Regions from separate parts of the Streptomyces sp. NPDC093544 genome, predicted to be linked through region 3. Evidence: riboswitches for the same ligand, from Rfam matches in the RefSeq annotation. Region 3 holds a riboswitch; each other region holds the start of a gene.
The links. Region 3 has a riboswitch for S-adenosylmethionine ahead of AB0N66_RS02405 (aminotransferase class V-fold PLP-dependent enzyme). Riboswitches for the same ligand answer to the same signal wherever they lie in the genome.
Positions count from the first base shown of each region.

Region 1 (7,656 bases), on a different contig from region 3:
GCATCGGATGAGCCGATACCAACCGTGAACTCGCAACACGACTGCAGAAGGAAAGGGAGGCGACGATGTCTCGCACCGAGGATTGCCGCATGGCGGATCGGCCGGCCGACTACCAGCGTCTGGGGCTCGCCAAGGACGAGATCGCGCCCTGGGAGGACGGCTTCCGCTCGCGCCCCGGGGGCCCAGGCACCTTCGAGTGGTGGTACTTCGACTGTGTCCTCGACGACGGATCCACCCTGGTGATCAACTTCATGATCAAGGACTTCCGGGTCGGCAAGGGCGTCAACCAGCCGCCCGCACCGGTGGTCACCATCGAGCTAGACCGGCCGGACGGCACCCACATCGAACGGACCTCGCCGGAGCATCCGGACGACCACGACTTCGCCACCGACCGGTGCGACGTCCGTATCGGCGACAACCGCATCACCGGCGACCTGCACACCTACCGCATCCACGCGGACATCGACGGCGTCGTCGCCGACATCACCCTCACCGGACAGGTCCCCTCCTGGCGGCCGGAGACCGGGCACATCACGTTCGGCGAGGAAAAGCAGAAATACTTCGCCTGGCTGCCCTCCGTCCCTCAGGGCCGGGTCGAGGCCACCCTCACCATCGACGGCACGACCGAGACCCGGACGGGCACCGGCTATCACGACCACAACTGGGGCGACGCCGAGATGGCCCGCCTCATGCACCACTGGTACTGGGCGCGCGCCGAGGCAGGCGACTACGCCGTGATCGCCTCCTACATCACCGCCGAGAAAAAGTACGGCTCCGCGGAAGTCCCCATCTTCATGCTCGCCAAGAACGGCAAGATCCTCGCCGACCAGGCCAACCTGGTCCGCTTCACCAAGTCAGACGAACACCCCGACCCCATCACCGGGAAGCCGGTCGCCAACACCATCGTGTTCGACTACGAGGCCACCCCCGAGAGCGGCGAAGGTTTCCGGGTCACCTTCCACCGCGAGAACACCATCGTTCAGAACCGCATGATCGAAACCCTCAAGGGGCCGAAGCGGCTCCTCGCCCGGCTCGCCGGATTCAACGGCGCCTACATGCGCTTCACCGGCCAAGTAACCGTCGAGCACTTCACAAACGGCGAGGCAGTAGACAGCGTAAGCGCACCGGCTCTGTGGGAACTCATGTACTTCGGAAAGCACTGAGGCGGGGTACTGCTGTCGGGTGCCGGGCTGGTTGGCGCGTTCCTCGTCGGTGTCCGGCCGCGCGCGCCGGACACCGCGGCCGAGCGATGCCCGGCGTACGGCTGGAGACGCGGCCGGCAGCAGACCGGCGGGGTCGACCCGTCCTCGGCCTGGAGTGTGACCCCTCTCCGGTGATGACGGTGATGACTACATGGCGCCTCCCGGCCTACCCCCTGACGACCGGGCGGTAGGTGCACACGTTCACGCCCGTGCCGCTGGTGACGGTCGAGACCAGTTCGAGCGTGCGCAGCACACCGTCGCCGGGGAAGATCGACTTACCTCCGCCGAGGATCACCGGCATGATCATGAGCCGGAGTTCGTCGACCAAGCCCTCGCGCAGGAGGGTGCGTACGAGTGTGGGACTCCCCATGACCAACAGGTCGCCGCTGTCCGTCTCGCGCAGCTTGCGGATGTGGGCGACGGCTTCATCGCCGGGGACGCGCCTGGTGTTGGTCCACGTCAGATCGTCATCACCCAGCGTTCGGGAAACCACGTACTTCGGGATGCCGTTCATCCGGTCGGCGAACGGATCGCCGCCACGTTCGGGCCACGCCGCGGCCATCGACTGCCACGTGCGGCGTCCGAACAACAGCGCGTCGGCCTTGTTCAGTGCGTCGGCGAAGGCGCCGCCCACCACCTCCGGATCGAAGAACGGGTGAGTCCAACCGCCGTGAGCGAAGCCACCCTCGATGTCCTCATCGGGTCCACCCGGTGCCTGTACTACGCCGTCCAGGCTCATGAATTCGCTGATCACTATGCGCACGGGACTCGCTCCTCTTCCTCACGCCAGGGGTTACGGCAGTGGAGACTGCCGCGCCGTTGGAAAGTCATCGCGCCCTTCCGCATCACCTGTCGCCTCCGCACGAGGGCTCTCCGAACGGGGGCGGTAGTACGACGCGACGGTCGGCTGGCCGGTGTAGTTGGGGCCGGCGTGGGGGTCGGCGCCGAGGTAGGTGAAGGGCAAGGCGATGCGGCGGCCGCCCCGCAGGCTGAGGCGGTGGTGACGGGCCGAGTAATGGAAACCGGCAGCACGCAGCGCGGCCAGGACCGGCCGGGAAGCGTCACCGCCGTCGGGCCGCCGCAGCGTCGAAGGGTCGAGGTGGGCGACCAGCAGGCCGGTGCCGGTGAGCCAGGAGGCGGCCCGTTCCAGGAGGGCGAGCCGGTCGCCGATGTAGTGCAGTCCGTGGACGCAGGTGACCAGGTCGTAGCGGCGCCCTGGGGACCAACGGCCGAGGTCCGCGGTGATGAGTTCGAGGCCGTCGGGCAGCGCTGTCCGCAGCCGCGGGCCCACCAGGTCCACGCCGGTCAACGCGGCTTGCGGGAGTCGCTGGGCTGCTTCGCGGAGGGCCAACCCTTCTCCGCTGCACAGGTCCAGCCAGGACGGCACGGAGCCATGGTCGCTGTCGCTGCCGTTCAGGAACTCTGTGGGGGCGAAGCCGAGTTCGCGGGTGTAGCTGTTGACGCCTGTCAGAACCCGTCCGCGGTTCATGGTGCTGTTGGCCACGACGGAATGGTCGGTCAGCTCGTCGTCCTTGATCAACCGGGGCGGCGGCTGGGCTGTTGTCCGCGAAGTGCCGTCGATCATCGCACCATTGTGCGGTACGGCCGACCGTTGCGGGCGGGCCCGGGGGAACGGGAAGTAGTCGGACCCCCGCCACCGTGCCGATCGGCCCGAGCCGGGACGGCCATCGCGTCGGCCGTATCGACACGGTGGAGGGGATCCGCTCGTCGGGCGCTATCGCGCGGGCTTCTGCTTCATCGCCACGGAGGCGATCACGATGACGAGTGCGATCACGACCACTGGCAGCACCGGCGCGTAGGTGTGCGCGTGGCTGAGCATCCAGTCTCCGACGAAGGCGCCGGCCACCATGCCCACCAGGACCCCGGTCAGGCGGCGCGCCGCGGCGGGCTTGAGAGTCCAGGTCGAGATACCGGAGATCCAGCTGATGAAGGTGGCCGTAGCCGCCGTGGTGGAGATGCCCGGCACATGGAGCGACCGAACGGCATTCATCTGCAGGCCCATCGCAAAGGCGTTGAGGGCGACCAGAATGTTGGACACAAGGCTCGACGGAGACGTCGCCATCCACACGACGAGGAAACCGACCTGCGCCACCGTCGCGACGCAGAGCGCGATGGAGACACGACGCGGCCATGCTTCGAAGACCTCGGAGTCCTCCATCTCTTGGTCGCCGTTGAACGCGGTCAGGATCCGAGTTGCCAGCGCGGCCCCCACGGCGAACGCGGCAAGTGAAATCACCACGCGAACGGGATCCGGGCCGGCAGGCGGCCTCGTGCCGGCTACTCCAAGGCCGAGAAACACCAGGTTTCCGGTCTGGAACGCCGTGAAGACCTTCCCGAAGGAGAGAAAGCAGATCGCTTCGAAGACGCCTGACGAGAACGCCAGAGCGACAAGCAGCCGGTCTCGAATCGCCAATAGTTCTGGCGCCGCGTAAGCGGCGGCCAGGTCCACACGCCGGTCATCCACGGGCTCGGCTCCCCTGTCGCCGCGGACCGGCAAAGTCGGGGGGACGGGTTGAATGTCCCGAGAACGTTCGAGTCGGGCCCGCCGGCCGTGGGTGTTTTGAAGGCTGCTCCATTGCATGCCTTTCCCTCCAAGCGCCCAGAGTCAGGAACTCGCCCCGACTAGTTGCTAGGTACACATTTATCTCCTGCGTTCAGGATGTGACCACATCTGGGGTAAAGCCACATATTTGGGCGAAACCATACCCAGATTTCAGGAAAAATCTAGGAAGGCCATCCGGATCGATAAAACAGCCAGTGCGGGCGACTTCTTGAGTCAGGGCGCCTCGGGCCCCGGCCGGCACCTGGTCAGGCGAGTTCGGCCAGCCGTTCCCGAGCCCTGCGCGGTTCGATCCGTCCTGCCGAGCGTTGTCCAACTCCCCTGTCGCCATTGACGGATCATGGCGACGCTCGTTAACGTTTCAAGCGGCATTGAGTGTTAGCGTCAAGCCCTGGCTCGCTGACCGGCAACCCTCCACCGCGGTGGGGTGCTCCAGGTGAAAGCCCGGCAGGGTCACCGACCCCGCAAGCGCGTGGCCCGTTGATCGGGCCTGAGATGGGGAGGACCAGCGTGCGGCACAGCAGTGATCTGAGTGCCTCGATCGCGGCCGCTGCGGTGTTCTCCGGTTTGTCGCGCCGTCGCCACATCGACCTGCAGCTCTTCACCAGCTGTCTGTGTCACGGCTGATTGCGTCCTTGCCTCCCGCCGTCCTGAGTGACGTTCGCCGACGGCTTTGACACCCGCAGGCAACTCCCCGCGGGCTCCCACAGCGCTGTCGGAGCCCGCGGCGCTGTCACGCCTTCGTCGGCACCCTTCCCCTTTGGCACCTTCCGAGCATTTCCGCCACGCATCGCCCTGGTCCGCACAGGCACGTGCGCGGTGACTTTGGAGTAGGAGAACCCATTCCGTGATATCGCGTCCGGATTCCCGACCTACCCGGTGGGCGGCACTCGCCGCACTTGTGACAAGCAGCCTCCTGCTGAGCGCCTGCACGTCGAGCAGCAGCGACAGCTCGACCAGCGACAGCGGCCCGGCCAAGTCCGGTGGCACCCTGACCTTCGCGGTGGGTTCCGACGTGGGCTGCGTGGATCCGCAGCAAGTGAGCAGCAACGAGACCATTTACTCCCTGCGCCAGATCGTGGACTCCCTGACCGACCAGGATCCCAAGACCGGCAAGATCGTGCCGTGGCTGGCGAAGAGCTGGGACATCAGCTCCGACGCGACCACGTTCACCTTCCACCTGCGATCGGGTGTCACCTTCAGCGACGGGACACCGCTGACCGCGCAGGTGGTCAAGGACAACTTCGACGCGGTGCCGAAGCTCGGCGCCCTGGGGACGCTGGCCCAGGGGTACTTGAGCGGCGTGGACAGCACCACCGCGGTCGATCCGCTCACGGTGCGGGTCAAGTTCCAGCAGCCGAACGCGCAGTTCCTCCAGGCCACGTCGACGCACTCACTGGGTATCGAGTCGTCGGCTAGCGCGAAGCGGAGCCCGCAGGAGAAGTGCAGCAAGGGTGTGGTCGGGTCCGGGCCGTTCACGCTGCAGAGCTACGTGCAGAACCAGGCGATCACCTTGACCAAGCGCAGCAAGTACGCCTGGGGTTCGTCGCTGTGGACCAAACAGGGCGAGGCGTACCTGGACAAGCTGGTGTTCAAGGTGGTGCCCGAATCGGGCGTGCGCACCGGCAGCCTGCAGTCCGGTCAGGTGGACGCGATCAGCAGCGTCGGCAAGGCCGACGAGGCGGCACTCACGGGCGGCCAGGTGAACCTGCAACGGCGGGCCAATCCCGGTGCGGTGTTCAACCTGGCGCTGAACAACTCACGCCCGCTGCTGAAGGACGCGAAGGTGCGTCAGGCACTCCTGTTCGCCATCGACCGGCAGCAGATCGTCGACACCGTGTACCCGACCGGCACCAGGCCGGCGACCAGCATCCTGGCGTACACCACACCGGACTACGCGGACCAGGGCTCCGACCTGGCCTTCGACGCGGCGAAGGCGAAGTCCCTGCTGGACTCGGCCGGTTGGAAGGTCGACAGTGACGGCATCAGGTCGAAGAACGGCACCAAGCTCAGCCTGACCGTCAGGTGGTTCGCGAACGCGGCCACCAACCAGCCGGCGCTGGAGCTGATCCAGCAGCAGTTCAAGGCCGTCGGAGTCGACGTGGTGCTCAAGGAGACGCAGACCTCCCAGTTGGCCACGGTGCTGCAGTCCGGCGACTTCGACGCGTCGTGGGGCAACCTGACCCGCGCCGACCCGGACATCCTGCGCACCCAGTACTCCACCAAGCTGGCCAACCTCTACCACCTGCCGACGGGCCCGCTGGACACGGTGCTGACCCAGCAGGCGGCAACGGCCGACGCGGCCAAGCGGAAGGAACTGGTCGGCCAGGCACAGCAGTTGATCGTGCAGAACGCCTACGTCATTCCCGTGGTGGAGCTGCAGACCCAGCTGGGGGTGGCGAAGAAGGTGCACAACCTCAACTTCGATGCCTCCAGCCGGATCCAGCTGCACGACACCTGGATCGGCTAGCCACCGGTGGATGCGCGACGGAGCGTCCGATCGGGTCGTCGGCAGCAGGAGGTGAGCAGGGAATGCGTCGCTATGTGATCAAGCGTCTCGCACAGGCACTCGGGGTGCTCTGGGCGGCCTACACGGTGTCGTTCTTCATACTGAACTATCTGCCCGGTGATCCGGTCTCGGCGATGGCCGGCGCCGGAGCGGACTCGGGCCAGATCGATCCGGCGCAGATCGCCGCACTGCGGCATGAGTACGGCTTCGACAAACCGGTGCTGGTGCAGTACGCCGACCATCTCGGCAACGCGGTGCGCGGTGATTTCGGAAACGCGGTCTCCACCGGTCGGCCGGTGACCTCGACGCTGGCCGACGCGCTGCCGCAGACGCTGCAGTTGACCGGAGCGGCCCTGCTGCTCGCGGTGGTCTTCGGTGGCGGTCTGGCGGCGCTGGCGACCTACACCACGCAGCGGTGGTTGCGGCAGCTGTTGCTGTCGCTGCCACCACTGGGGGTGTCGGTACCGACGTTCTGGGTCGGGCTGGTGCTCGTCGAGCTGTTCTCCTTCCGGGCGCGATGGTTCCCCGCGTTCGGCAACGACGGGCTGCCTGGCCTGGTACTGCCGGCGGTGACGCTCGCGATCCCGACCGGCGCCCTGGTCTCGCAGGTGCTGGCCAAGAGCCTGCTCACGGCGCTGGATCAGGCCTATGTGGAGACCGCGCGGGCCAAGGGCGCGAGCCGACTGCGCATTCACCTGCGGCACGCGCTGCGCAACGCGTCGCTGCCGGCGTTGACGATCGTCGGGCTGTTGGCCGGGCAACTCATCGCAGGCTCGGTGGTCGTCGAGACGGTGTTCTCCCGCGACGGCCTTGGCCGGGTTACGGCCGCGGCGGTCACGGCCCAGGACATCCCGCTGGTCCAGGGGGTGGTGGTGTTCGGAGCCCTGATCTTCGTGGTGGCCAACCTCCTCGTCGATCTCGTCTATCCGCTGCTGGACCCGCGGATCGTGGTGGCCTCGAACAGGAAGGTGCGGCCCGCATGAGCGAGACCCTTGTCGAGGATGCCACCGCCGGTGCCGCGCTCGGCCTGGCACTACCGGTCGAGCCGGACATCGACCCCGGCCCGGCGCGCGGGTTCGAACCCAGGCGCGTGGCCCGGTTCCTCCTTCTGCGACCCGGCCTGCTGGTATCGGTCCTCGCGGTGGTACTCGTAGTACTGGCCGCGTTCTGGCCGGGGCTGTTCACCTCGCAGGACCCACTGCAGGGGGTGCCGTCGCAGAACTTCCAGGGCCCGAGCGGCGCGCACTGGTTCGGCACCGACGAACTGGGACGTGACCTGTTCTCCCGGGTGGTGCACGGTGCGCAGCTGTCGTTGAAGGCGACGCTGATCGCAGTGGGCGTCGCCTTCCTGGTCGGCGGCCTGC
Region 1 covers NZ_JBFBEA010000009.1:109,676-117,331, reverse strand. The annotation lists gene AB0N66_RS15575 (lipocalin-like domain-containing protein) at 90-1,163, shown strand; gene AB0N66_RS15570 (dihydrofolate reductase family protein) at 1,369-1,965, opposite strand; gene AB0N66_RS15565 (class I SAM-dependent methyltransferase) at 1,996-2,787, opposite strand; gene AB0N66_RS15560 (YoaK family protein) at 2,938-3,687, opposite strand; SAM riboswitch class IV at 4,151-4,260, shown strand; gene AB0N66_RS15555 (ABC transporter substrate-binding protein) at 4,631-6,253, shown strand; gene AB0N66_RS15550 (ABC transporter permease) at 6,316-7,275, shown strand; gene AB0N66_RS15545 (ABC transporter permease) at 7,272-7,656, shown strand, end outside.
Region 1: another riboswitch for S-adenosylmethionine. It lies ahead of AB0N66_RS15555 (ABC transporter substrate-binding protein); the one in region 3 lies ahead of AB0N66_RS02405 (aminotransferase class V-fold PLP-dependent enzyme).

Region 2 (7,656 bases), on a different contig from region 3:
ACGCGGACGCCCAGCGGTGGGTGAGGAAGCCGAGGCGGTCCGCGCCGAGCATGCCGCGCAGCACCTGCTCGGCGATGTCGTCGGGGAGCATGCGGAAGTAGTCGACCGGCGCCCACGGCGTGTGCGAGAAGTGCCCGATCCGCAGGTCGGGGCGGAGCTCCCGCAGCATGCCGGGGACCAGGGTGAGGTGGTAGTCCTGTACGACCACCACGGCGCCCTCGGCAGCCTCGTCGGCCAGCGCCCGCGCGAAGGCCCGGTTGTAGGCCTCGTACGACGCCCACTGGCGCCGGAACTCCACGTCGAAGACCGGCTCCAGCGGCGTCTGGTAGAGCATGTGGTGGACGAACCACAGCACCGAGTTGGCGATCCCGTTGTAGGCGTCCGCGTGCACCTCGGCGTCGATGTCCAGCATCCGTACGCCGTCTTCGCCGACCCCGCGCCGTACCGCCTCGCGGTCCCCGTCGCCGAGCACCGAGCACACCCACAGGGCGCCCGCGTCCGGGCCGATCGCCGACAGGCCCGAGACCAGGCCGCCGCCGCCGCGCTTGGCCTGTAGCTCGCCGTCTTCGCGCACGTCGTAGGAGACCGGGCCGCGGTTGGACGCGACGAGGATCCGGTGGGAGCCCTGCGGGGATGCCGTGGAAGCAGCAGTCGAAGCCGTGGAAGCCATACGCCTCAATCTAGCCCGGCCCGGAAACGCTCAAACGTACGGACGGGGTGCCGCGGAGACGTATACCGCCGACGGATTACGCCGCTTTGCGTGACTGATACTCCGAGATTTCCGACATCGGAGGCCGTTCCTCCGTATCGACCGAGTACGTGCGCGGCTCGAAGCCGGACTCGCCCCGTTCGAACTGGGTGATGGCCGGCCGGATGAGGTGGCCGCGGGCGAGCCGGAGCTGTGCGGTGCGATAGATCGCGGCGGACATCCGGCCCAGCGCCTGGCCGTCCTGGTGCCGGTGCTTGCGGACGCCGACGTCGACCTGGGCGAGCGCGTCCAGGCCCACCAGGTGCAGCGCGTCGACGAGCATGCCCAGCTCCACGCCGTATCCGACGGGGAACGGGAGCTGTTCGAGGAGGGTGCGGCGGGCCGCGTACTCGCCGCCGAGCGGCTGGACGAAGCCGGCCAGCTGCGGCCAGTGCATGTTCAGCAGGGGGCGGGCCATCAGTTCGGTCACGCGACCGCCCTGACCGGCCGCAGTTCTGCCGGAGGTGGGTTCACCCGGCAGGTTCAGCGGGCGGTCGTACATCGCCTTGACCAGGTCCACGCCCGGATCGGTGAGCAGCGGCCCCACGATCCCGGAGACGAAGTCCGACGAGAACTCCTTGAGGTCCGCGTCGATGAAGCAAACGATGTCACCGCTCGTCACGAGGAGTGACCGCCACAGGACCTCACCCTTGCCGGGCACGGCCGGGATGCGGGGGAGTATTTCGTCCCGGTGAACGACCCGGGCACCGGCGGCGGCGGCGACCTCGGAGGTGCGGTCCGTCGAGCCCGAGTCGATGACGACGATCTCGTCGACGAGGGGGACTTTGCGAGTCATCAGGTCGCGGCGGATGATGGAGACGATCTCGCCGACCGTCGCCTCCTCGTTGAGCGCGGGCAGGACCACGCTCACCGTGGAGTTGGTGGATCGTTTCGCGGCTATGAGCTTCTTGAGCGGCCGGTCAGTCACGGACCAGGAGCGCGTGCTCAGCCAGCGCTCGACGTCTTCAAGCACGTGCGGCTCTCCCTTGCGTTCATTGGGATGCTTGTGCCCGTCGCCGCGGCAGCGTTTGGTGTGTCGCTGGCATCTCGCGGTTCGGACGGCTCTCTCCACCATCCAGGCCTTCGGTTACAGTCTTGAACAACGCTGATGACCATCGCATGTCGGGGGTCGCTCAGCGCACAACTGAATACCGCTCATCCAGAGGGGCAGAGGGATACGGCCCGTTGAAGCCCCGGCAACCCTCCAGCTGGTTCTTGTCACGTCGACGTGGTGAGGCTCCCGGCTCGGGAAGGTGCCAAATCCGTCTCACGGCGAAGTGCGTCGTGAGGAAGATGAGGAGAAAGGGCCTCGCCTCCATGGCTGCGCAGACAGTTGCAAGCACCACTGCAAACACCACGAACACCGTGACCTCCCCGGATTCCGCGAACTCCGTCGATCTGGGCCCCGCCGCCGCGCTTTCCTGCCGCGAGTGTGGACACCGTGTACCGCTCGGTCCGCTCTTCGCCTGCGAGGAGTGTTTCGGGCCGCTGGAGATCGCGTACGACTTCTCGGCCTACGAGACCGAGGACCTCCGCAAGCGCATCGAAGCGGGCCCCGCGAACATCTGGCGTTACGCGCCGCTCCTGCCGGTCCCGGCGGACGTCGCGGAGAAGCCGAACATCAACCCCGGCTGGACCAAGCTCGTCAAGGCCGACAACCTGGCCCGCGCGCTGGGCGTCACCCCCGGCAAGCTCTTCGTCAAGGACGACTCCGGCAACCCGACGCACTCCTTCAAGGACCGCGTCGTCGCCCAGGCCATCGAGGCCGCCCGCGCCTTCGACTTCACCACCCTCTCCTGCTCCTCCACCGGCAACCTCGCGGGCGCCGTGGGCGCGGCCGCCGCCCGCGCCGGCTTCCGCTCCTGTGTGTTCATCCCGCACGACCTGGAGCAGGGCAAGATCGTCATGGCCGCGGTGTACGGCGGGGAGCTCGTCGGCATCGAGGGCAACTACGACGACGTGAACCGCTTCTGCTCCGAGCTGATCGGCGACCCGGCCGGCGAGGGCTGGGGCTTCGTCAACGTCAACCTGCGGCCGTACTACGCGGAGGGCTCGAAGACCCTCGCGTACGAGATCTGTGAGCAGCTCGGCTGGCAGATCCCCGACCAGCTGGTCATCCCGATCGCCTCCGGCTCCCAGCTCACGAAGATTGACAAGGCTCTTCAGGAGCTGATCAAGCTCGGCCTTGTGGCGGACAAGCCGTACAAGATCTTCGGTGCCCAGGCGGAGGGCTGCTCGCCGGTGTCGGTGGCCTACAAGGCCGGCCACGACGTCGTACGGCCCCAGAAGCCGAACACCATCGCCAAGTCGCTCGCCATCGGCAACCCGGCCGACGGGCCGTACGTGCTCGACATCGCGCGGCGTACCGGCGGCGCCGTGGAGGACGTGAACGACGAGCAGATCGTCGACGCGATCAAGCTCCTCGCGCAGACGGAGGGCATCTTCGCCGAGACCGCGGGTGGCGTGACGGTGGGTGTGGCGAAGAAGCTGATCGAGAACGGTCTGCTCGATCCGACCCTCACCACCGTCGTCCTCAACACCGGCGACGGTCTCAAGACCCTGGACGCGGTGGCCTCGGACACCGGGCTCACCGCGACCATCCGCCCGAACCTGGACTCCTTCCGAGAGGCTGGCCTCGCGTCATGAGCGTCAACGTCCGCATCCCCACCATCCTGCGCACCTACACCGGCGGCAAGGCCGAGGTGTCGGCCGAGGGCGGCACCCTCGGCGAGGTGATCGCCGACCTGGAGCAGAACCACACCGGCATCGCCGCGCGCGTCCTGGATGACCAGGGCAAGCTGCGCCGCTTCGTCAACGTGTACGTGAACGACGACGACGTCCGCTTCGAGCAGGGCCTGGAGACGGCGACGCCGGACGGTGCGGGCGTCTCGATCATTCCGGCCGTCGCCGGAGGCTGACCGTCATCCGCCGTCACGTACGGTGATTGTAGTTACCTTGGGTAATTGCAATCACTGAGAGTTCATCGAATTGCCCCCTCCGTGAGAGAAGCGGAGGGGGCAATTCTGTATGGTTGAGCGCGGTACAGTTGGGGAAGCTGCTTCGCCTTCGAGTTGGTTTTATGCCGGGCGCATATGAGTCCTTGCCCGATGCCCGACAAGAAGTAGCCAAAGTGCCCCGCCTTTTTGAGCCGTTTATGGCATTTACGGGGCCCGACTTGCCCTGAATCTTTGCGAATTCTCCGCATATTCCCGATCGGTCGTGCCCAGAATTCTCGTCCGATTGACCTGTTGCAGAGGGCAGTTGGACAGATACATTCAGCCGCGGTCGACGCGTTCCGGCGCACACCCCCAATCTTTGGGGGGTGAGGTATGACCCGGGCCCGCGAAGTGCGGTCCTGTGCAAGGGCCAGTAATAGGGGAGTTAGGCATGGCTCAGGGCACCGTCAAGTGGTTCAACGCGGAGAAGGGGTACGGCTTCATCGCGGTCGACGGTGGTGCGGATGTATTCGTCCACTACAGCGCGATTCAGATGGACGGCTACCGCACCCTTGAAGAGGGCCAGCGGGTCGAGTTCGAGATCTCGCAGGGCCAGAAAGGGCCGCAGGCGGACATGGTCCGGCTGGCGACCAGCAGCTGAAGCACGCGCCGACTGACTGTTCTGTTCGACGTGACGAAGGGCCCGCATCCCCCGCCAGGGGATGCGGGCCCTTCGGCCTGCCCGCCCGTCCGCGCCTCCGTCGGCCTGTCCCTCTCACCTCTCTTCGCGCCGTGCGCGCCCCCCGCCCCACCTGGGGATCTTCCGGAGTCGCTTGCACTCGGTAGGGGCGAGTGCTAATCATTGGCGTTAGCACTCTGCAGGTGAGAGTGACAACGAGGACCGGGTCAGTGAGGCCCGCAGGCCAAGTGGGGCAAGGAACCACGAGGCACGCAGGCCGTCCGTCGCGGGCGCGGGCGCGGTCCGGAGCAATCCACCCCAGTCCGGGAGGACCACTTCACATGGCCAAGATCATCGCGTTCAACGAGGAGGCGCGGCGCGGTCTCGAGCGCGGGATGAACCAGCTCGCCGACGCCGTCAAGGTCACCCTTGGTCCCAAGGGCCGCAACGTCGTCCTCGAGAAGAAGTGGGGCGCCCCCACGATCACCAACGATGGTGTTTCCATCGCCAAGGAGATCGAGCTCGAGGACCCGTACGAGAAGATCGGCGCTGAGCTGGTCAAGGAAGTCGCCAAGAAGACGGACGACGTCGCCGGCGACGGTACGACCACCGCGACCGTTCTGGCGCAGGCGCTGGTCCGCGAGGGCCTTCGCAACGTAGCCGCGGGTGCCAACCCGATGGCCCTCAAGCGTGGTATCGAGAAGGCCGTCGAGGCCGTCTCCGGTGCCCTCCTTGAGCAGGCCAAGGATGTCGAGACCAAGGAGCAGATCGCTTCCACGGCCTCCATCTCCGCCGCCGACACCCAGATCGGCGAGCTCATCGCCGAGGCTATGGACAAGGTCGGCAAGGAAGGCGTCATCACCGTCGAGGAGTCCCAGACCTTCGGTCTGGAGCTTGAGCTCACCGAGGGTATGCGCTTCGACAAGGGCTACATCTCGGCGTACTTCGCCACCGACATGGAGCGTATGGAGTCCGTCCTGGACGACCCGTACATCCTGATCGCCAACTCGAAGATCGCCAGTGTCAAGGACCTGCTCCCGCTCCTGGAGAAGGTCATGCAGTCGGGCAAGCCGCTGCTGATCATCGCCGAGGACGTCGAGGGCGAGGCTCTGTCGACGCTGGTCGTCAACAAGATCCGTGGCACCTTCAAGTCCGTCGCCGTCAAGGCGCCGGGCTTCGGTGACCGCCGCAAGGCCATGCTCGGCGACATCGCCATCCTCACGGGCGGCGAGGTCATCTCCGAGGAGGTCGGCCTCAAGCTGGAGAACGCGGGTGTCGACCTGCTGGGCCGTGCCCGCAAGGTCGTCATCACCAAGGACGAGACGACGATCGTCGACGGCTCCGGCTCTGCCGACCAGGTCGCCGGCCGGGTCAACCAGATCCGCGCCGAGATCGAGAACTCCGACTCGGACTACGACCGCGAGAAGCTCCAGGAGCGCCTGGCGAAGCTGGCCGGCGGCGTGGCCGTCATCAAGGCCGGTGCCGCCACCGAGGTCGAGCTCAAGGAGCGCAAGCACCGCATCGAGGACGCCGTTCGCAACGCGAAGGCGGCCGTCGAAGAGGGCATCGTCGCCGGTGGTGGCGTGGCCCTCATCCAGGCCTCCTCGGTCTTCGAGAAGCTGGAGCTCACGGGTGACGAGGCGACCGGCGCGAACGCCGTGCGGCTCGCCCTGGAGGCCCCGCTCAAGCAGATCGCCATCAACGGTGGTCTCGAAGGCGGCGTCATCGTCGAGAAGGTGCGCAACCTGCCCGTCGGCCACGGCCTGAACGCCGCGACCGGTGAGTACGTCGACATGATCGCCGAAGGCATCATCGACCCGGCGAAGGTCACGCGCTCTGCCCTGCAGAACGCCGCCTCCATCGCCGCGCTGTTCCTCACCACCGAGGCCGTCATCGCCGACAAGCCGGAGAAGGCCGCCCCCGGCGGCGCTCCGGGCGGTATGCCGGGCGGTGACATGGACTTCTGATCGGCCTCGGGGCTTCGGCCTCCGGTTGATCACCGTCCTTCGTACCGAGGGCGGCACCCCTTCTCCCAAGGGGTGCCGCCCTCGGGCGTTTCCGGGGGTCGCCCCCGATGCGTGTCCTGGATCACATGCAGGGTGCGGGCCGGGCCGGAATGTGCTGACGGGCGGGCCGGTTGACGCTGCTGGCACGAATTAATGCGCGTGCACATATTCATCACATGTACCTATGCATGAGCATCCCGCGACCCGATATCCGTCCGACCTCTCCCCCCGGAGCCCTCACGTGACACTCGCCCCCTCCCGCGCGGCCCAGATCCTGTCCCGCCCCGTCTCCCTCAACGGCCTGACCGTCCCGAACCGGATCGTCATGGCACCGATGACCCGCCAGTTCTCCCCGGGCGGCATCCCCGGCGCGGACGTGGTGTCGTACTACGCCCGCCGCGCCGCCGCGGGCGTGGGCCTCATCGTCACCGAGGGCACCTACGTCGGCCACGACTCGGCCGGGCAGAGCGACAGCATCCCCCGCTTCCACGGCGAGGAGCAGCTGGCGGGCTGGGCGAAGGTCGCCGAGGCCGTGCACGCGGCGGGCGGCACGATCGTGCCGCAGCTGTGGCACATCGGCATGGTCCGCAGCGCGGGCGAGCCGCCGTTCGCGGACGCCCCCGCGGTCGGCCCGTCCGGCCTGCGGATCAACGGCACGGCCGGCGAGGGCAAGGAGATGACCCAGGCCGACCTGGACGACGTCATTGCCGCGTTCGCCGAGGCCGCGGCCGCCGCCGAGCGGATCGGCTTCGACGGCGTCGAACTGCACGGCGCGCACGGTTACCTGATCGACCAGTTCCTGTGGGAGGGCACCAACCGCCGCACCGACGCGTACGGCGGTGACCTCGTCGCCCGTACGAAGTTCGCGACCGAGATCGTCGCCGCGGTCCGCGCCGCGGTCTCCCCCGACTTCCCCATCCTCTTCCGCTACTCGCAGTGGAAGCAGGAGGCGTACGACGCCCGCCTCGCGGAGACGCCCGAGGAGCTCGGCGCCCTGCTGACCCCGCTCGCCGAGGCCGGAGTGGACGCCTTCCACGCGTCGACGCGCCGCTACTGGGAGCCGGAGTTCGAGGGCTCCGACCTCAACCTGGCCGGCTGGACGAAGAAGCTGACGGGCAAGCCCACCATCACCGTCGGCTCGGTCGGCCTCGACGGCGACTTCCTCCGCGCTTTCGCGGGCGAGGGCTCCAAGGCGGCAGACCTCGACAACCTCCTGGACCGCCTGGAGCGCGACGAGTTCGACCTCGTGGCGGTCGGACGCGCCCTCCTCCAGGACCCGGAGTGGGC
Region 2 covers NZ_JBFBEA010000007.1:342,434-350,089, reverse strand. The annotation lists gene AB0N66_RS13340 (trehalose-6-phosphate synthase) at 1-670, opposite strand, end outside; gene AB0N66_RS13335 (glucosyl-3-phosphoglycerate synthase) at 747-1,721, opposite strand; SAM riboswitch class I at 1,901-2,048, shown strand; gene thrC (threonine synthase) at 2,066-3,394, shown strand; gene AB0N66_RS13325 (MoaD/ThiS family protein) at 3,391-3,666, shown strand; gene AB0N66_RS13320 (cold-shock protein) at 4,136-4,345, shown strand; gene groL (chaperonin GroEL) at 4,705-6,330, shown strand; gene AB0N66_RS13310 (NADH:flavin oxidoreductase) at 6,611-7,656, shown strand, end outside.
Region 2: another riboswitch for S-adenosylmethionine. It lies ahead of thrC (threonine synthase); the one in region 3 lies ahead of AB0N66_RS02405 (aminotransferase class V-fold PLP-dependent enzyme).

Region 3 (7,656 bases):
CGGATCCGCGGCCGGGGGCGGCGCGCCCGAGTCGAGCGCGCCGGTCAGCTCCGACTGCGCCTCTCTCAGCTTCTCGGCGATGCGCTGTCTGAAGAGGGGGTCCGTCTCCAGCGCGGCGGCCATCGCGTTACCGGCGAACTTGGCCCGCCGGTTGGGCGCGAACCGCGCGAACTGCCGCAACTGCGTGGGCAGTTCACCGATGGTCAGCCCGCCGAAGCCGTCGGAGACGATCTGTACGACCCGCCGGCGCACACCGTCGGGCAGCGGACGGTCGAGCACCTCGGCGGTGCCGTCGTCCGGCTCCCCGCCTGTGGTCTCCACCATCCGTCACCCCATTACCTGTGCGGGGCCCACTCCCTCAGGAGCCGGCGCCCGGCCTGTCCACGAGTTCCACCTGGTCCAGCGCGTTGCACCAGCGACACCGCACCGACTCGATGGTCTCACTGACCACCTCGCGCTCCTCGACCTTGGGTTCCCCCGCGAGGTCGAGATGCACATACTCGACGACCTTCGACGAACGGGTCACGTCGAAACGTGTGAGGTTGCCGCAGAGCGTGCAGCGCCACCGGGTCTCGGCAGTCGGGAGGGGAACCGTCATGTGGTGTCGTTTTCCTTCTGATGTCCGTACCGCGCCAGTCTCCCTGGCGTGTATGGCTCGTAACCCTAAGGCCTGGCGGGTACTCGACGCTCGGCCGTCCACTGCGGCGAGGCGCTCTGTGCGCATCCGTCCTATTACGCCATGCTCTGCACCATGATCGGCAACTGGAGTACGACGGTCGGCAGGGCGGTACGGAGTCAGTCGGCACCGGTGACGTACGGGCTGATCATCCTGTCCTGCCTGATCTTCGTGATCGGCCCGGCGTCCGGCCTCAATCCGGTGTACGGCACCGGGGACGAGCTGCTGGCAGCCCAGCGGGCCTACTTCCGGCGCTGGGGTGTGGTGCCCTCGGAACTCTTCACCGGAGACCCGCGTGCGGCGCTCACCCTCGCCACAGCCCTGTTCATCCACGGCGGCTGGCTCCATCTCCTCGGCAACATGCTCTTCTTCTACGTCTTCGGGACGATGACCGAGGAACGGATGGGCCACGTCGAGTTCGCCCTCTTCTATCTGGGCTGCGGCTGTCTCGCCCTGCTGGGCTACGCGGTCGCCAACGCGGAGTCCCAGCAGACCCTGGTCGGCGCCTCCGGGGCGATCTCCGCGGTGCTCGGCGCGTTCCTGTACCTGTTCCCCAAGGCCCGGGTGACCAGTCTTTTCCCGTTCCTCTTCTTCCTGCCGCTGCGCTTCCCGGCCTGGGTGGTGCTGCCCTTCTGGGTGACCCTGCAGTGGCTGGCGGCGGGCCGCGCCTCCACCGGCCCCGGCGTCGCCTATCTGGCCCACCTGGTGGGCTTCTCCCTCGGCTTCGTCTACGCGTGGGTGCGTTTCGGCCGGACGACTAGAGTGAAAGCCCCAGCCGCGGCCCCCGAGGGAGAAAACCAGCCGTGATCACCGCGATCGTGCTCATCAAGACCAGCGTGGACCGGATCCCCGAGATCGCGGAATCGATCGCCGCCCTCGACAGCGTCAGCGAGGTCTTCTCCGTCACCGGCACCTACGACCTGATCGCGATGGTCCGTGTGAAGGCCCACGACGACCTGGCGGACGTCATCCCCGGCAAGATCAGCAAGATCCCGGGCGTCGAGGGCACGGACACCCACGTCGCGTTCCGCACGTACTCCCAGCACGACCTGGAGGCGGCGTTCGCGATCGGGCTCGACGGCTGAGAGGCCGCGGCCGAACGCGAAGCCCCGGCTGTCAGGCGCTGACGTCCACCGCGGCGATGCCGCCCCCCGAGGGAACGTAGAGGCGACTGCCGCTGAGCACCGGGCTGTGCTGGTCGTCGCCGGTGGAGGCGCCGAGTGCCTCGCTCCACAGCGGCTTGCCGTCCAGGCCCAGGGCGCACAGGACGAGCCCGCTTCGCACATAGATACGATCTCCGGCCACCACCGGTCCCGGCAGCCAGTCGCCGCCGATCTCGTACGTCCACGCGGTGGAGCCGTCGGCCGCCTTGATCGCGTCGACGGTGCCCTGCCCGGTGGTGATCGCAAGCGACCGGTTCCCGGCGACCATCGGCCCGCTGCCCTCCCCCTGGGTTTCCCACAGCAGCTCACCGTCGGGGCTGAACGCGTGCCGGGTCGTCTCTCCGCCCGACTCGGCGACGAGGATGTCGCCGACCAGCGCCGGCCGGCCGACGTCGAGGCCCGCGGGGACCGACCAGATCCTGGTGCCGTCGTCGGCGTTCAGGGCCACCAGGTGGTCGCCGAAGGTGCCTGTGTAGATCACGTCACCCGCCACCAAGGGGGTGCCGTTCGGACCGGCGGGGGTGGACGCGTTCCACAGCACGGAGCCGTCGGCCGCGTAGCAGCGGAGCCCTCCCTCGTCGGTGTCGCCGGTGGCCACCAGCACGCCCTCACCCGCCAGAACCGGCGGGTTGTAGCCGTTTTCGCCGACGGTCTTGGTCCATATGAGCTTGCCGTTCGCGTTCACCGCGCACAGCCGGCGCCGTACCCTCTCCTGGTCCCAGGCGACGCAGAAGATCCCGTCCGCGGTGACGACGGGCGTCGACACCTCCTCGCCGAGCGCGACCGCCCAGAGCCGCCCGCCCGCACGGGACAGGGCGTGCAGCTTGCCGTTCGCGTCCCCGAGGTAGACGACTTCGCCGTCCGGCGACATGGCGACGCAAGGTCCGTACATGCCGCCGAGCCCGGCGGCGTCGTACTGCCAGGCGAGGGCGGCTGGACTCTCCACGCCCGCCGCGGACGCGGTCTGAGGGGATTCCGGGGACCCGGCTCCTTGCGTTCCGCTCTCCCGCCCGGGCCGCCACAGCCCCCAGCCGGCTCCCCCGGTGGCGGCAACCACCGCCCCACCCGCGACAGCCGTCAACAGCCCCCGCCGCGAACGCCGTTGGGGTTCCGGTATGCGGTCCGGCGCCGAAGCGCCCGTGACCGTCGCCGGGGCGATGTACTCGACCCGGCTCTCTCCCTCGCCCGACTCGCGCTCCGGAAGCCACCGTTCGTCCCCCGCGACCGTCGCCGGTGCGGAGGTGAGCCACCCCGGCCGCAGAGCCGCCCGCAGGGAGGCGGCCGAGTGTCCGGCGGCCTCGACCACTTCCTCGGGGGTGGGCCGGTCCCCGGGCTCCTCCCGCAGACAGGCCTCGACGAGCGGAAGCACACGCGCAGGAACCCCGGAAAGATCGAAGTCCCGCGTCACGATGCGCAGCAGGATCACCGAGTCCTGGCCCTCCCCGAAGGGCTCGCGGCCACTCGACGCGTACGCGAGCACGGCGCCCAGCGCGAAGACGTCGCTCGGCGGCCCCACCTCGGAGCCGTTGCGGATCTGCTCGGGCGAGACGTATCCGACCGAGCCGACCAGGGTGCCGGTGCGGGTCATCGCCGTCGCCTCCAGCGCCCGTACGATCCCGAAGTCGATGACTCGCGGACCGTCCGGCGCCAGCAGGATGTTGGACGGCTTGAGGTCGCGGTGCACCATGCCCTTGGCGTGGATCGCGGCGAGGGCCTCGCCCAGTGCGGCCGCGAAGGTGAGCACCGCGTCCTCGGGCAGCGGCCCGCCGTCGAGCACCGCGTCGCGCAGGTTCGGCCCGTCGACGAACTCCGTTGCCATCCAAGGCCGTTCGCCCTCGGGGTCGGCATCGACCACCCGCGCGGTGTACGTCCCGGTCCCGCCGACGGTCTGCGCGGCCCGCACCTCCTGGCGGAACCGGGCGCGGAAGGTGCGGTCCTCCGCGTGCTCGGCCCGCACCACCTTCACGGCCAGCCGGAGCCCGGCCCGGGACTCGGCGAGATAGACCTCGCCCATGCCGCCCGCGCCGAGCCGCCCGAGCACCTCGTACGGACCGATCCGCCGTGGATCCGTCTCCCGCAGCGCCTGCACTCCCCGTGACTCCCCTGTTCGCCGTACGGCCGCCGAAGGGGAGCGTATACGCCGTGCTCCTGTCAGGCGATCACACCGCCGGGACGCAACGCCCGTCCTCCGTGCGGTAGTTCCACTTCGCGCCGTCCCGGACGAGCTCCTTGACCGCGCGCACGAAACGCTCGACGTGCTCGTCCGGCGTGCCGGCGCCGAAGCTGACGCGGATGGCGTTGAGGGACTTCTCGCCGGGCGCGGCCTCGGGGGCGCCGCACTCGCCCTGGGTCTGCGGGTCGCTGCCGAGGAGGGTGCGCACCAGCGGGTGGGCGCAGAACAGGCCGTCGCGCACTCCGATGCCGTACTCGGCGGACAGCGCGGCCGCGAAGTGCGAGCTGTTCCAGCCCTCGACGACGAAGGAGATGACGCCGACACGCGGGGCGTCGTCGCCGAAGAGCGAGAGGACCCTGACCTCGGGCACCTCGGCGAGACCCGCGCGGACCGTCTCGATCAGCTGCTGCTCGCGGGCGACGAGCGTGTCGAAACCCGCCTCGGTGAGCGCCTTGCAGGCGGACGCGATCGAGTAGACCCCGATCACGTTCGGCGAGCCGGCCTCGTGCCGGGCGGCGCTCTCGTGCCACTCCACGTCCACGCCCCCGTCCGTACGCCGCGACACCTTGCGGCTGGCGCCGCCGCCCGCCAGGTACGGCTCGGCCTCGAGCAGCCAGTCGGAGCGGCCCGCGAGGACACCGGAGCCGAAGGGGGCGTACAGCTTGTGCCCGGAGAAGGCGACCCAGTCGACGTCGAGGTCGCGCACCGACACCGGGTGGTGCGGGGCGAGCTGCGCGGCGTCGAGGACGATGCGCGCGCCGTGCGCGTGCGCGGCGGCGGCCAGCTCACGCACCGGCCACAGCTCACCGGTGACGTTCGAGGCGCCCGTGACGCAGACGAGGGCGGGACCGTGGGGGTCGCGGTGGCTGAGCGCGTGCTCCAGGGTCGCGACGGCCTCCTGCGGCGTACGCGGGGCGTTCAGGTACGTCACCCGCGCGTCCCGCCAGGGCAACAGCGAGGCGTGGTGCTCGGTCTCGAAGACGAAGACCTGGCAGTCGGCCGGAAGGGCGGCGGCGAGCAGGTTGAGCGAGTCGGTGGTCGACCGGGTGAACACGACCTGGTCGCCGTCACGGCAGTCCAGGAACTCGGCGACGGTGGTGCGGGAGTTCTCGAAGAGGTCGGTGGAGAGCTGGGACAGGTACCCGGCCCCGCGGTGCACGCTGCCGTAATAGGGGGCGTACGCGGCCACGTCGTCCCACACACGCTGGAGGGCCGGGGCGCTGGCGGCGTAGTCGAGGGCGGCGTACGAGACCTCGCCACCGGTGACGAGCGGGACGGTGACATCTCGCCCCAACACGGGCAGAGGCGTACAAACGGTCTGGGCGGCGGCAACGGTGGAGACAGACATGGCGAACTCCTGTGAGACGCAGGGAAATCACCGCGCGAGCCGGTCCATGGAAGTGGCGCTCAGCGCGGCAAAAGGTGAAAGGGATAGGCGGAAAAGGGGCTCGACGCCCTATCGCATTCGCTTGCTCACAGAAGGCTCCCTCGATGACCAGGACCCCTGGGCCTTTACCGCTCAAAAGAGGGCGAGGGGTCCGCGCTTGCCGCAGACCTCGCTGCCTACGGCCTGGTCTTCACCCGGGGCACCCCGCCACGGACGGAGGGTTGCCGGACAGTCGGCCGGGGCCTCATGACTGTCACTCATGACCTGCCGAAAAACCTAGTCGAACCGATCGAGACGACGCAACCCGTGTCCGGATCCCGGAACGCGAAAGGGGCCGGGCGCCTTGGCCCGGCCCCACCCGGCGGGCTCGCCGAGGGCACTACGGATTGGTGACCGCCGTACCGCCGCAGGCGCTACGCGTTGGTCGCGGCCACCCACCGCTCGAGCGTCCGCTTGGCCGTCCCCGAGTCGACGGCCTCCGCGGCCTTCGTCATCCCCGCGCGGATCTGGTCCGCGAGCGATCCGTCACCCGGCGACAGGGCCACCAGGGCCGCCGCCGAGTTCAGCAGCACCGCGTCCCGCACCGGCCCCCTCTCGCCGTCGAGGAGCCGGCGCGCCACGTCCGCGTTGTACGTGGAGTCCGCGCCCCGTAGTGCCTCGATCGGGACCAGGTCGATACCGACGTCCCTCGGGTCGAAGGTCTCCTCGGTGACCTTTCCGTCCCGTACGACCCACACCCGGGACGTGGACGTGATGGTCAGCTCGTCGAGCCCGTCGTCGCCGCGGAAGACCAGCGAGGAGTTGCCGCGCTCGGCGAAGACGCCCGCGACGATCGGCGCCATGCGGGGGTCCGCGACGCCGACCGCCTGCGCCTTCACCCGTGCCGGGTTCGTCAGCGGACCGAGGGCGTTGAAGACCGTCCGGATGCCCAACTGCCCACGCGCGGCGCCCACATGACGTAGCGCCGGATGGAACTTCACCGCGAAGCAGAAGGTGATCCCGGCCTCCTCGGCCACCTCCGCGACCCGCTTGGTCGTCAGCTCCAGATTGACCCCGAGCTTCTCAAGGACGTCGGACGCGCCGGACGCCGAGGAAGCCGCCCGGTTGCCGTGCTTGACGACCTTCGCGCCCGTCCCGGCGATGACGATCGCCGACATGGTGGAGATGTTGACGGTCTTGGCCCCGTCACCACCCGTACCGACGATGTCGACGGTCTTCCCCGGCACCTCGATCACATTGGCGTGCTCGTACATCATCCGTACGAGCCCGGTGATCTCCTCGACGGTCTCTCCCTTGGCCCGCAACGCCACCGCGAACCCGGCGATCTGTGCGTCGGTCGCCTCACCGCGCATCATCAGGTTCATCGCCCAGGCGGTGTCGTCCGCACTCAGGTCACGGCCGTCGAGCAGGCCGTTCAGCAACCTGGGCCAGGAACGGTCCGCCGCGGTGTCGCCTCCAGCGGGGTTCACAGCGCTCATGGTCGCTCCTGGGGTTCTCAGAGAGGTACCCGGGTGGACTCGACCCGGGTACGTACGGGTGAGTCCACCCTATCCAGCCCTGGAGACGGCAAAGAGCCCCGTCCATGCAATGGACGGGGCTCCAGCCGTGGCGATCAGCGAGGAACGCTGAGGCGATCAGTGGTGGCCGTGGCCGCTCGTGATCTCCTTGTACTCCTCGACGGTGGGCTTGGGGATCTGGCTGTCGTCCCCGTAGTAGCCCTTGCTGAGCTTGGCACGCAGCTTCTGCGCGCCCTTCACCTTGCGCTCGACACCGTTCTCGTCGACCGGCGGGCCGATCTGGGCCGGCTGGTACTGCTCGTGCGCGGTGAGCGTGTGCAGAGCCTCCTGGCTGAGCGGCTCGTGGATCTCGACGAACTCACCGTGCGGCAGGCGCTTGATGATGCCCGACTCGCGGCCGTGCAGCACCTTGTCCCGGTCACGGCGCTGAAGACCGAGGCAGATCCGCTTGGTGGCGATGAACGCGAGGACCGGCGCGACGAAGAACGCGATCCGCACGAACCAGGTGATCGAGTTGATCGACAGGTGGAAGTGCGTGGCCCACAGGTCGTTTCCACCACCGATCAGCAGGACCATGTACCAGGTGATCCACGCGACACCGAAGGCCGTACGCGTCGGGACGTTGCGCGGGCGGTCCAGGATGTGGTGCTCGCGCTTGTCGCCGGTGACCCAGGACTCGATGAACGGGTAGACCGCGATCGCGACCAGGACCAGCGGGAAGATGATCAGCGGGATGAACA
Region 3 covers NZ_JBFBEA010000002.1:16,779-24,434, reverse strand. The annotation lists gene AB0N66_RS02430 (NYN domain-containing protein) at 1-324, opposite strand, end outside; gene AB0N66_RS02425 (hypothetical protein) at 359-598, opposite strand; gene AB0N66_RS02420 (rhomboid family intramembrane serine protease) at 752-1,483, shown strand; gene AB0N66_RS02415 (Lrp/AsnC ligand binding domain-containing protein) at 1,480-1,761, shown strand; gene AB0N66_RS02410 (serine/threonine-protein kinase) at 1,793-3,928, opposite strand; gene AB0N66_RS02405 (aminotransferase class V-fold PLP-dependent enzyme) at 3,999-5,360, opposite strand; SAM riboswitch class IV at 5,548-5,664, opposite strand; gene trpD (anthranilate phosphoribosyltransferase) at 5,813-6,877, opposite strand; gene AB0N66_RS02395 (cytochrome bc complex cytochrome b subunit) at 7,034-7,656, opposite strand, start outside.

Region 4 (7,656 bases), on a different contig from region 3:
AAGCTGCTCGCCGAAGCCGAACGGGGTCAGGTCCGCGAACAGGACTTCGTGGAAACCGTCCGTACGTCCCTGCCGTACGCCTACGACCTCGTCGCCGGCCTGGTCGGTGAACTCCGCAACGGAGCAGGGGAGTTCGCCGACAACCACACCCCGCCGCCCTCGGATAAGGAGCGCGGGCAGCTGCTTCGGGCGCTGGCCAGTGATGCGATCCGCTCCAGCCTGGAGAGGCACTTCGGCGTGACCCTCGCCTTCATGAACTGCCACCGCGTCGCCGTCTTCCGCCCCGAGGCACGGGGTGGCGAGACCCACACCCGGTTCACCTCGCTGCGCTCCCAGATCCTCAACCAGTCACCCGAGTTCCGCGACTGCTGAGCCGTCAGGTGCGGGCGGGTGCCGTTCGGCGGAGCGGCCCCGCCCCGCATACGTCATCCCCGCCCGAATACGTCAGACCACCGGTTCCGTGAGGGACTGCTCCGCCCAGATGATCTTCCCCTCGTCGGTGTAGCGGGTGCCCCAGCGCTGGGTGAACTGGGAGATCAGGAACAGACCGCGGCCCCCCTCGTCGGTCGTCTTGGGATGGCGCAGGTGCGGTGCTGTCGCGCCGCCGTCGAAGACCTCGCAGATCAGCGCCTGGTCGGTGATCAGCCGCAGCCGGACCGGGCCGGAGGCGTGCCGGATGGCGTTGGTGACGAGTTCGCTCACGACCAGCTCGGTGGTGAAGGCCAGCTCGTCCAGGCCCCAGGTGTGCAGCTGCTGCGTGGTCGACTTGCGGGCCGTCGCGACGACGGCGGGGTCAATGGGCAGATCCCAGGTCGCTACCCGCTCGGTGCCCAGCCGACGGGTGCGGGCCATCAGCAGCGCCACGTCGTCGTACGGACGCGTCGGCACGAGATCGTCCACGATGCGGCGGCACAGTCCGTCCAGCGGCTGTCCGTGTGCCTCCAGCGCGCGGCGCAGCCGCTCCCGGCCCGCCTCCGGGTCACGTCCCGTACGGAGTGTGGAGATCAGACCGTCGGTGTGCAGCGCCAGCACACTGCCTTCGGCGAGGGTCAACTGGACCGATTCGAAGGGCAGACCCCCCACCCCCAGGGCGGGGCCGCGGGGGAGGTCGGCGAACGTGACCGTTCCGTCGGGGGTGACGATCGCAGGCGTGGGATGGCCCGCGCCCGCCATCGAACACTGCCCGTTCACCGGGTCGTACACCACATACAGACAGCTGGCGCCGACCGCCTGCATGCCGCTCGTACGGTCGTCGGCCCCGGTGCCCTCCTCCCGGGCGGCGCGACTGACCAGGTCGTCCAGGTGGGCCAGCACCTCTTCCGGCGTCAGGTCCAGGTCGGCGAGGGTCTGTACGGCGGCCCGCAGCCGCCCCATGGCCGCGGCACCGTCGATACCGTGGCCGACCACCTCGCCCACCACCAGGGCCACCCGCGCCCCGGAAAGCGGAATCACGTCGTACCAGTCCCCGGCGAGACCGGTCAGTTCGTCCGCGGGCCGGTAGCAGGCCGCGACTTCCACCGCGTCCTGGTCGGGGAAGCGATGGGGGAGCAGATTGCGCTGCAGCACGAGGGCCGCGTCGCGTTCGCGGGTGTAGCGGCGGGCGTTGTCGACGCACAGGGCTGCCCGGCCGACGAACTCCTCGGCCAGGCCGAGATCGTCCTCGTCGAAAGGATCCTGGCGGCTGCGCCGGAAGAACGTGGTGATGCCCAGAGTGACGCCGCGGGCGCGGATGGGCACGATCATCACGCTGTGCAGCCCGAGATCGAGGAAGGAGGCGGCCCGGCTCCCGGGGGCGCTCGTGGTCCACTCCCTGGCCTGCGGATCCAGCCGCTCCTCGCGCCAGGACTCGCCGTCCGTCAGACATCTGATCGGGGGAGACCCCGCCCTGTAGGACGCCACTTCGCCGATCTCGACAGCGGTTTCCGGGACCCCACCCTGCACCGACCGATGCCCGGCGCGCCGCAGCGGCACCGTGTCCGCGTCGCTCCGTGGACCGGGGGCCGGCTCCCCGCCCTTGAGTACGGATTCCAGCAGGTCCACGGCGACGAAGTCGGCCAGCCCCGGCACGGCGACATCGGCCAGTTCCTGCGCGGTCTGCATGACGTCCAGGCTGCGGCCGATGTGCTCGCCGGCCCGGTCGAGCAGCGCCAGCCGCCGTCGGGCGCGGTAGCTCTCGCCGATGTCGACGACGGTGTAGTAGACACCTATCGGGTTACCGTCGTCGTCCTCCAAACGGATGAACGACATGGCGTGCGACGTCTCGCGGTGCGGCGCGGAGCGTACGCGGCCCACGTGCTCGTAGGCGACCACCGGCTCGCCGGTCGCCAGCACCCTGAGCATCTGCGCCTCGATCCGCTCCGCGTCGAGGCCCGGCTGCACATCGGCGAGCCGTCGACCCAGGCGTTGCGGGGCCGGGTCTCCGCCGAACTGCTCCAGCGCTTCGTTCGACCACACGTACCGCAGGTCCGTGTCCACGATCGCCATGCCCACCGGGGAACCGGCGGTGATCCGCTCCAGCAACGAGCGGCTCATGTGCCAGCCGGGGCCGTCGGCCAGGTCGGCGAGCAGCACCACCCAGCGTGCCGGGCCTTCGCTCGGCCGTAGGGGGACCGCCCGCACCATCAGCTTCAGCGGGTGCCCGTCCCGGTGGAGCGCGGACAGCAGGCCCGCCCAGCCGCCGTCACCGCTGCACCCCTCGGCCAGCTCCGGGAGCCGTGCCGCGTCCTCGGGAATCAGCAGGTCGGCGGCGAGCCGTCCCAGTGCCTCGCCGGCCGGGTATCCCAGCAGCCGTTCGGCGTCCGCGGGCCAGCTGGTCACCGTCATACGGGCGTCGAGCAGCAGTGGCACGGCGTCCGCCATGTCGAGGCGCTGCCGGGCCGGCACATCCCGTTCCTTGCTCGTACCCACCGCGACCCTCTCCGCTTCCCGAAGGTGGTCTTACCCCCTTGCACCCATTCTTCACGTTGTACGACTGTCGCGCGGGCGCTGGCTCGTCGCACGGCGGGATGTGCGGAAGACGGCCAGAACTACGGACAGTGACCAGAACGGGTGACGTTCCGCGTTTGCGCGTAGTTCTTCCGTCCGGCGACGACGAGGTCGTCGGCGTCGGTTGAACTCCCGTGCCGGTGCCTCCGTATCTCTCCACGGGGATGGCGGGAGACCGCGCGCACGGAAGGAGAGCAGTGTGTCGATACCGCCCGAAGGTGAGCAGCCTGTGCGCCGCCCGGCGCTCGTACCCACCTACGTCCAGCAACGCCGCCGGACGGAGGCCCTCGCGGAACTGGTGAGGGAGTTCCGTGAGGATCAGCAGGGTGTCGGCCCGGACGAAGGCTATGAGTCGATCAGATTATCGTCGGCGCACCAGGGTGAGACTGAGGAGCTGCCGCCCACCATAGCCGGCGAGAACTATGCCGCCGGCGGGGAGACGAGGCCCGCAACACCGCCCGGGCCTGAACTCGGCCATGCGCACGGACACGCCACGGGCCCGCGCCGAGCCGCGGTTGTCGGCGCGGTGGCGGCGGCCGCGCTGACCGGATTCGCCCTGGCAATGCTGCTGCCCGGGAGTGACGGTGACGGCGGACCACAGGCCGGCGCCGTCCCCTCCGCCACGGCACCCGTCGACCAGGCCCCCTCCGGTGCCGCCGACCCGGACGGCACCGGCACCCTCCGGGAGGGAGACAGCGGCCCCGATGTGACGGAGCTCCAGGAACGGCTGCTCGATATCCCGGACGTGTACGAGAGCGGCGCCACGAGCGGCACCTACGACCCCACGCTCACCGTGGCCGTGGCCCGCTTCCAGCTGTGGTACGGGATCCGGGGCGACGAGACGGGCGTCTACGGCAACGACACCCGGGCCGCCCTGGAATCCCGTACGTGACGAGCATTCCTGCTTGCGGCTACAGCTGTCGTTGGAAGGCCGGGTGGGCGTCGAGACGTCGCACATAGTCCTGGAGGAGTGCGTATGAGGAGAGGTCGTGCTCCGCTTCGAGCTGGACGAGGGCGACCCAGAGGTCCACATCCGCCGCGGTCAGTTCCTTGCCCAACGCGTAGGGACCAGACGCGAGTTGACGGTTCAGCAGGTCGAGAGCCGCCGACCGTTCCGCCGACGGCGCACTCGGCGTGACATCACGGTCGAGGAGGTCGCGCAGGGCGTCGATGTCCGCCGCGAGTTCCGACGGGCGGAGCGGGGAGTGACAGGATCCGGCCCGGTCGGCGAAGAGGTCGCCGAGATCGCGCAGGATGTCCGGCGTGTGGTTGCTGACGACGCGTCCGCTCCACCGGTCGCACAGCGCGGGGGCGGTCAGCGGACCGTCGTAGTGGTGCCAGGTGGCCTCGTACGCCCCGCGCAGTGAGACGAACGCGGAGGGGGTGTCGGCGGGGAGCGCCAGGAGTGTGGTGGCGACCGAGTCCTTGAGACCCAGCAGGCCGTGGGTGATGGAGACCCGCAGCGAGAGGGGACAATGCGCGGACAGATACAACTCGTACCGGTGCGGCGCCGGGTAGAAGCCGCCGGCGAGACCGACTCCGATACGGCTGCGGAAGCGGTGCGGGCGTGCGGACGGTGTCGCGGTGATCCGGGGGTGAGGGACCGCGTCAAGTGAGCCGGGGACGCACGGAGTTGAGGTACATGTGCTGGAGGTACCGGTGTTTGAGGCGTGCGAGATTGTCTCGGACATGACTCTCCATGGGATGGGGAGGCCACGGCCACCTTGTGGGCACCGCGGCGGAACGGAGTGACTGCGCTACGTACCGGTCCGGATCGCTCGGACTAGTAGGCGCTGGAGACACGCAACAAATCGATGTGCAGGCGCCTCGTCAAACCGCTGTTGGCCATTCCCACCTGTCCCACACTCGGGGCTCGCGAGACGCGAGACCACGCTTGTCCCGCCGCACCGGCGGAACCCGGTCGTCACCCGGGGCACCCCGTCGCGGTGGAAGGGTTGCCTGCCAGCGAGCCGGGGCTGTTGACCTCACGGACAGGAAGAACCTGCCCGAAGGGCGCTGACAATCGTGACCGTCCCCGTCAGTGTCGGTGCGCTCCGTGAGGCCGTCAAGAAGGCCTGCGGCGCAGTCTCACCAGGTGGTCATCCGGCGTGCATCAGGCCGAACGGGCAGCGCGGAACAGATTGCGCGGCCCGGTGGTTGTCCCTGCTGAGGACGCATTGCGATGTGAGAACGAGCATGATCCCTGGGCATTGCGCACCGCTGTGGCCTCCCGTAACGTCCCCAGCAGGTTATGAGCGTCAGCGTCAAGCCCTGGCTTGCTGACCGGCAACCCTCCTCCGCGGCGGGGTGCTCCAGGTGACGACCAGGCGGTACCCGCCCCGGGTTCCGCAAGCGCGATGCCGGCGCGGCCTCCAGCCCGCCGAGCCGGAAGGGCGGAGGTGACGGACATGCAGACCGTGCCCCGTCTTCTTGTCCTGGTTCTCGCCCCGCGCCCTCGCGTGCACCTGTACTCCCGGCCGCACATCGACCTTCAGCGCGTGGCCGGCGCGCTCTGTCGTCCCTGACCTGTCACCCCGCCGCCGCACCCTCTCAGTCGAGGCCCGGCGATCTCATACGGTCGATCAGGAAGGCACCCCTTTCGTGTCCTCGTCAACGTCGTCGCCCTCTTCCTCTTCTTCTCCCGCCGCACTGCACCTGGCTGTCGCCCTCGACGGCGCGGGCTGGCACCCGGCCGCCTGGCGGGAACCGGTGTCCCGCCCCCACGATCTGTTCACCGCCTCGTACTGGACCGACCTGATCACCGAGGCCGAGCGCGGCCTGCTCGACTTCGTGACCATCGAGGACGGGCTCGGTCCGCAGTCCGCGCGACTCAGCGAACCGGACGCACGCACCGACCAGGTACGCGGCCGACTCGACGCCGTCCTCATCGCCGCCCGCGTCGCACCGCTGACCAGCCACATAGGGCTGGTGCCGACCGTAGTGGCCACACATACAGAGCCCTTCCATATATCCAAGGCCATCGCCACTCTCGACTATGTGAGCACCGGCCGCGCGGGCGTGCGGGTGCAGGCGTCCGCGCGGCGATACGAGGCCGCTCACTTCGGCCGCCGTACGTTCCCGGAGCTCCGTATCGAAGACCTGGAAACCCCGGCCCTGCAGGAGTTGATCGTCGATCTCTTCGACGAGGTCAGCGACTACGTCGAGGCGGTGCGCCGGCTGTGGGACAGCTGGGAGGACGACGCGGAGATCCGGGACGTCGCCACCGGCCGCTTCGTCGACCGCGACAAACTCCACTACATCGACTTCGAGGGCAAGCACTTCAGTGTCAAGGGCCCCTCGATCACGCCCCGTCCGCCGCAGGGTCAGCCCCTGGTCACCGCGCTGGCCCATGGGTCCGCGGGGGGCGCGCCGTTCCGGCTGCTCGGTCGCAGCGCCGACATCGGATACGTCACTCCGCACGACGTCGAGGAGGCGCGTGCCATCATCGCCGCGGTCCGCACCGAACAGGAGGCGGCCGGGCGCGCCGAGGAGCCGCTGAACCTCTTCGGTGACCTGGTGGTGTTCCTGGACAACGACCCCACCGCCGCGGTGGACCGGCGAGAGCGTCTCGACGCCCTCGCGGGCTATCCGTACACCAGCGACGCACGGGTGTTCACCGGCACCCCCGTACAACTGGCCGACCTTCTGCAGGAGTTGCAGCAGTCCGGGCTGACCGGCTTCCGGCTGCGTCCTGCCGTCGCCGGCCACGACCTCCCGGCGATCACCCAGGGTCTGGTCCCCGAACTCCAGCGCCGCAACGCCTTCCGGCACTCGTACGAGGCCGACACCCTGCGCGGGCTGCTGGGGCTCGCCCGCCCCGCCAACCGCTACGCCGCCCACGTCTGAGCCGGAGGGACCTCACTCATGAGCAAGTCAACGGACAAGCCGCTCAAGCAGATCCACCTCGCGGCGCATTTCCCCGGCGTCAACAACACCACCGTGTGGAGCGACCCCGCGGCCGGCAGCCACATCGAGTTCAGCTCCTTCGCGCACTTCGCGCGGACCGCCGAACGCGCCAAGTTCGACTTCCTGTTCCTCGCCGAAGGCCTGCGGCTGCGCGAACAGGGCGGCAAGATCTACGACTTGGACGTCGTCGGACGGCCCGACACCTTCACCATCCTCACCGCACTCGCCGCCGTCACCGAGCATCTCGGCCTGACCGGCACCATCAACTCCACGTTCAACGAGCCCTATGAGGTGGCCCGTCAGTTCGCGAGCCTCGACCACCTCTCCGGCGGGCGAGCCGCCTGGAACGTCGTCACCTCCTGGGACGCCTTCACCGGTGAGAACTTCCGCCGCGGCGGCTTCCTCCCGCAGGACGAGCGGTACTCCCGGGCCAAGGAGTTCCTGGCCACCACCAACGAACTGTTCGACTCCTGGCACAGGGACGAGATCGTCGCCGACCAGGGGAGCGGCACCTTCCTGCGGGACGCGAAGGCCGGCGCATTCGTGCACAAGGGGCAGCACTTCGACATCGAGGGGCAGTTCAATGTGCCGCGCAGCCCGCAGGGCCGCCCGGTCATCTTCCAGGCCGGAGACTCCGACGAAGGACGCGAGTTCGCCGCCGCCGGCGCGGACGCGATCTTCAGCCGGTACAGCACCCTCAAGGAGGGGCAGGCGTTCTACACGGACGTCAAGGGGCGCCTGGCCCGGCACGGCCGCACCCACGAC
Region 4 covers NZ_JBFBEA010000036.1:67,937-75,592, forward strand. The annotation lists gene AB0N66_RS37795 (SCO5389 family protein) at 1-372, shown strand, start outside; gene AB0N66_RS37800 (SpoIIE family protein phosphatase) at 445-2,907, opposite strand; gene AB0N66_RS37805 (peptidoglycan-binding protein) at 3,185-3,877, shown strand; gene AB0N66_RS37810 (glutathione S-transferase C-terminal domain-containing protein) at 3,897-4,676, opposite strand; gene AB0N66_RS37815 (putative leader peptide) at 4,769-4,834, opposite strand; SAM riboswitch class IV at 4,871-5,016, opposite strand; SAM riboswitch class IV at 5,233-5,346, shown strand; gene AB0N66_RS37820 (putative leader peptide) at 5,394-5,510, shown strand; gene AB0N66_RS37825 (LLM class flavin-dependent oxidoreductase) at 5,587-6,831, shown strand; gene AB0N66_RS37830 (NtaA/DmoA family FMN-dependent monooxygenase) at 6,850-7,656, shown strand, end outside.
Region 4: another riboswitch for S-adenosylmethionine. It lies ahead of AB0N66_RS37820 (putative leader peptide); the one in region 3 lies ahead of AB0N66_RS02405 (aminotransferase class V-fold PLP-dependent enzyme).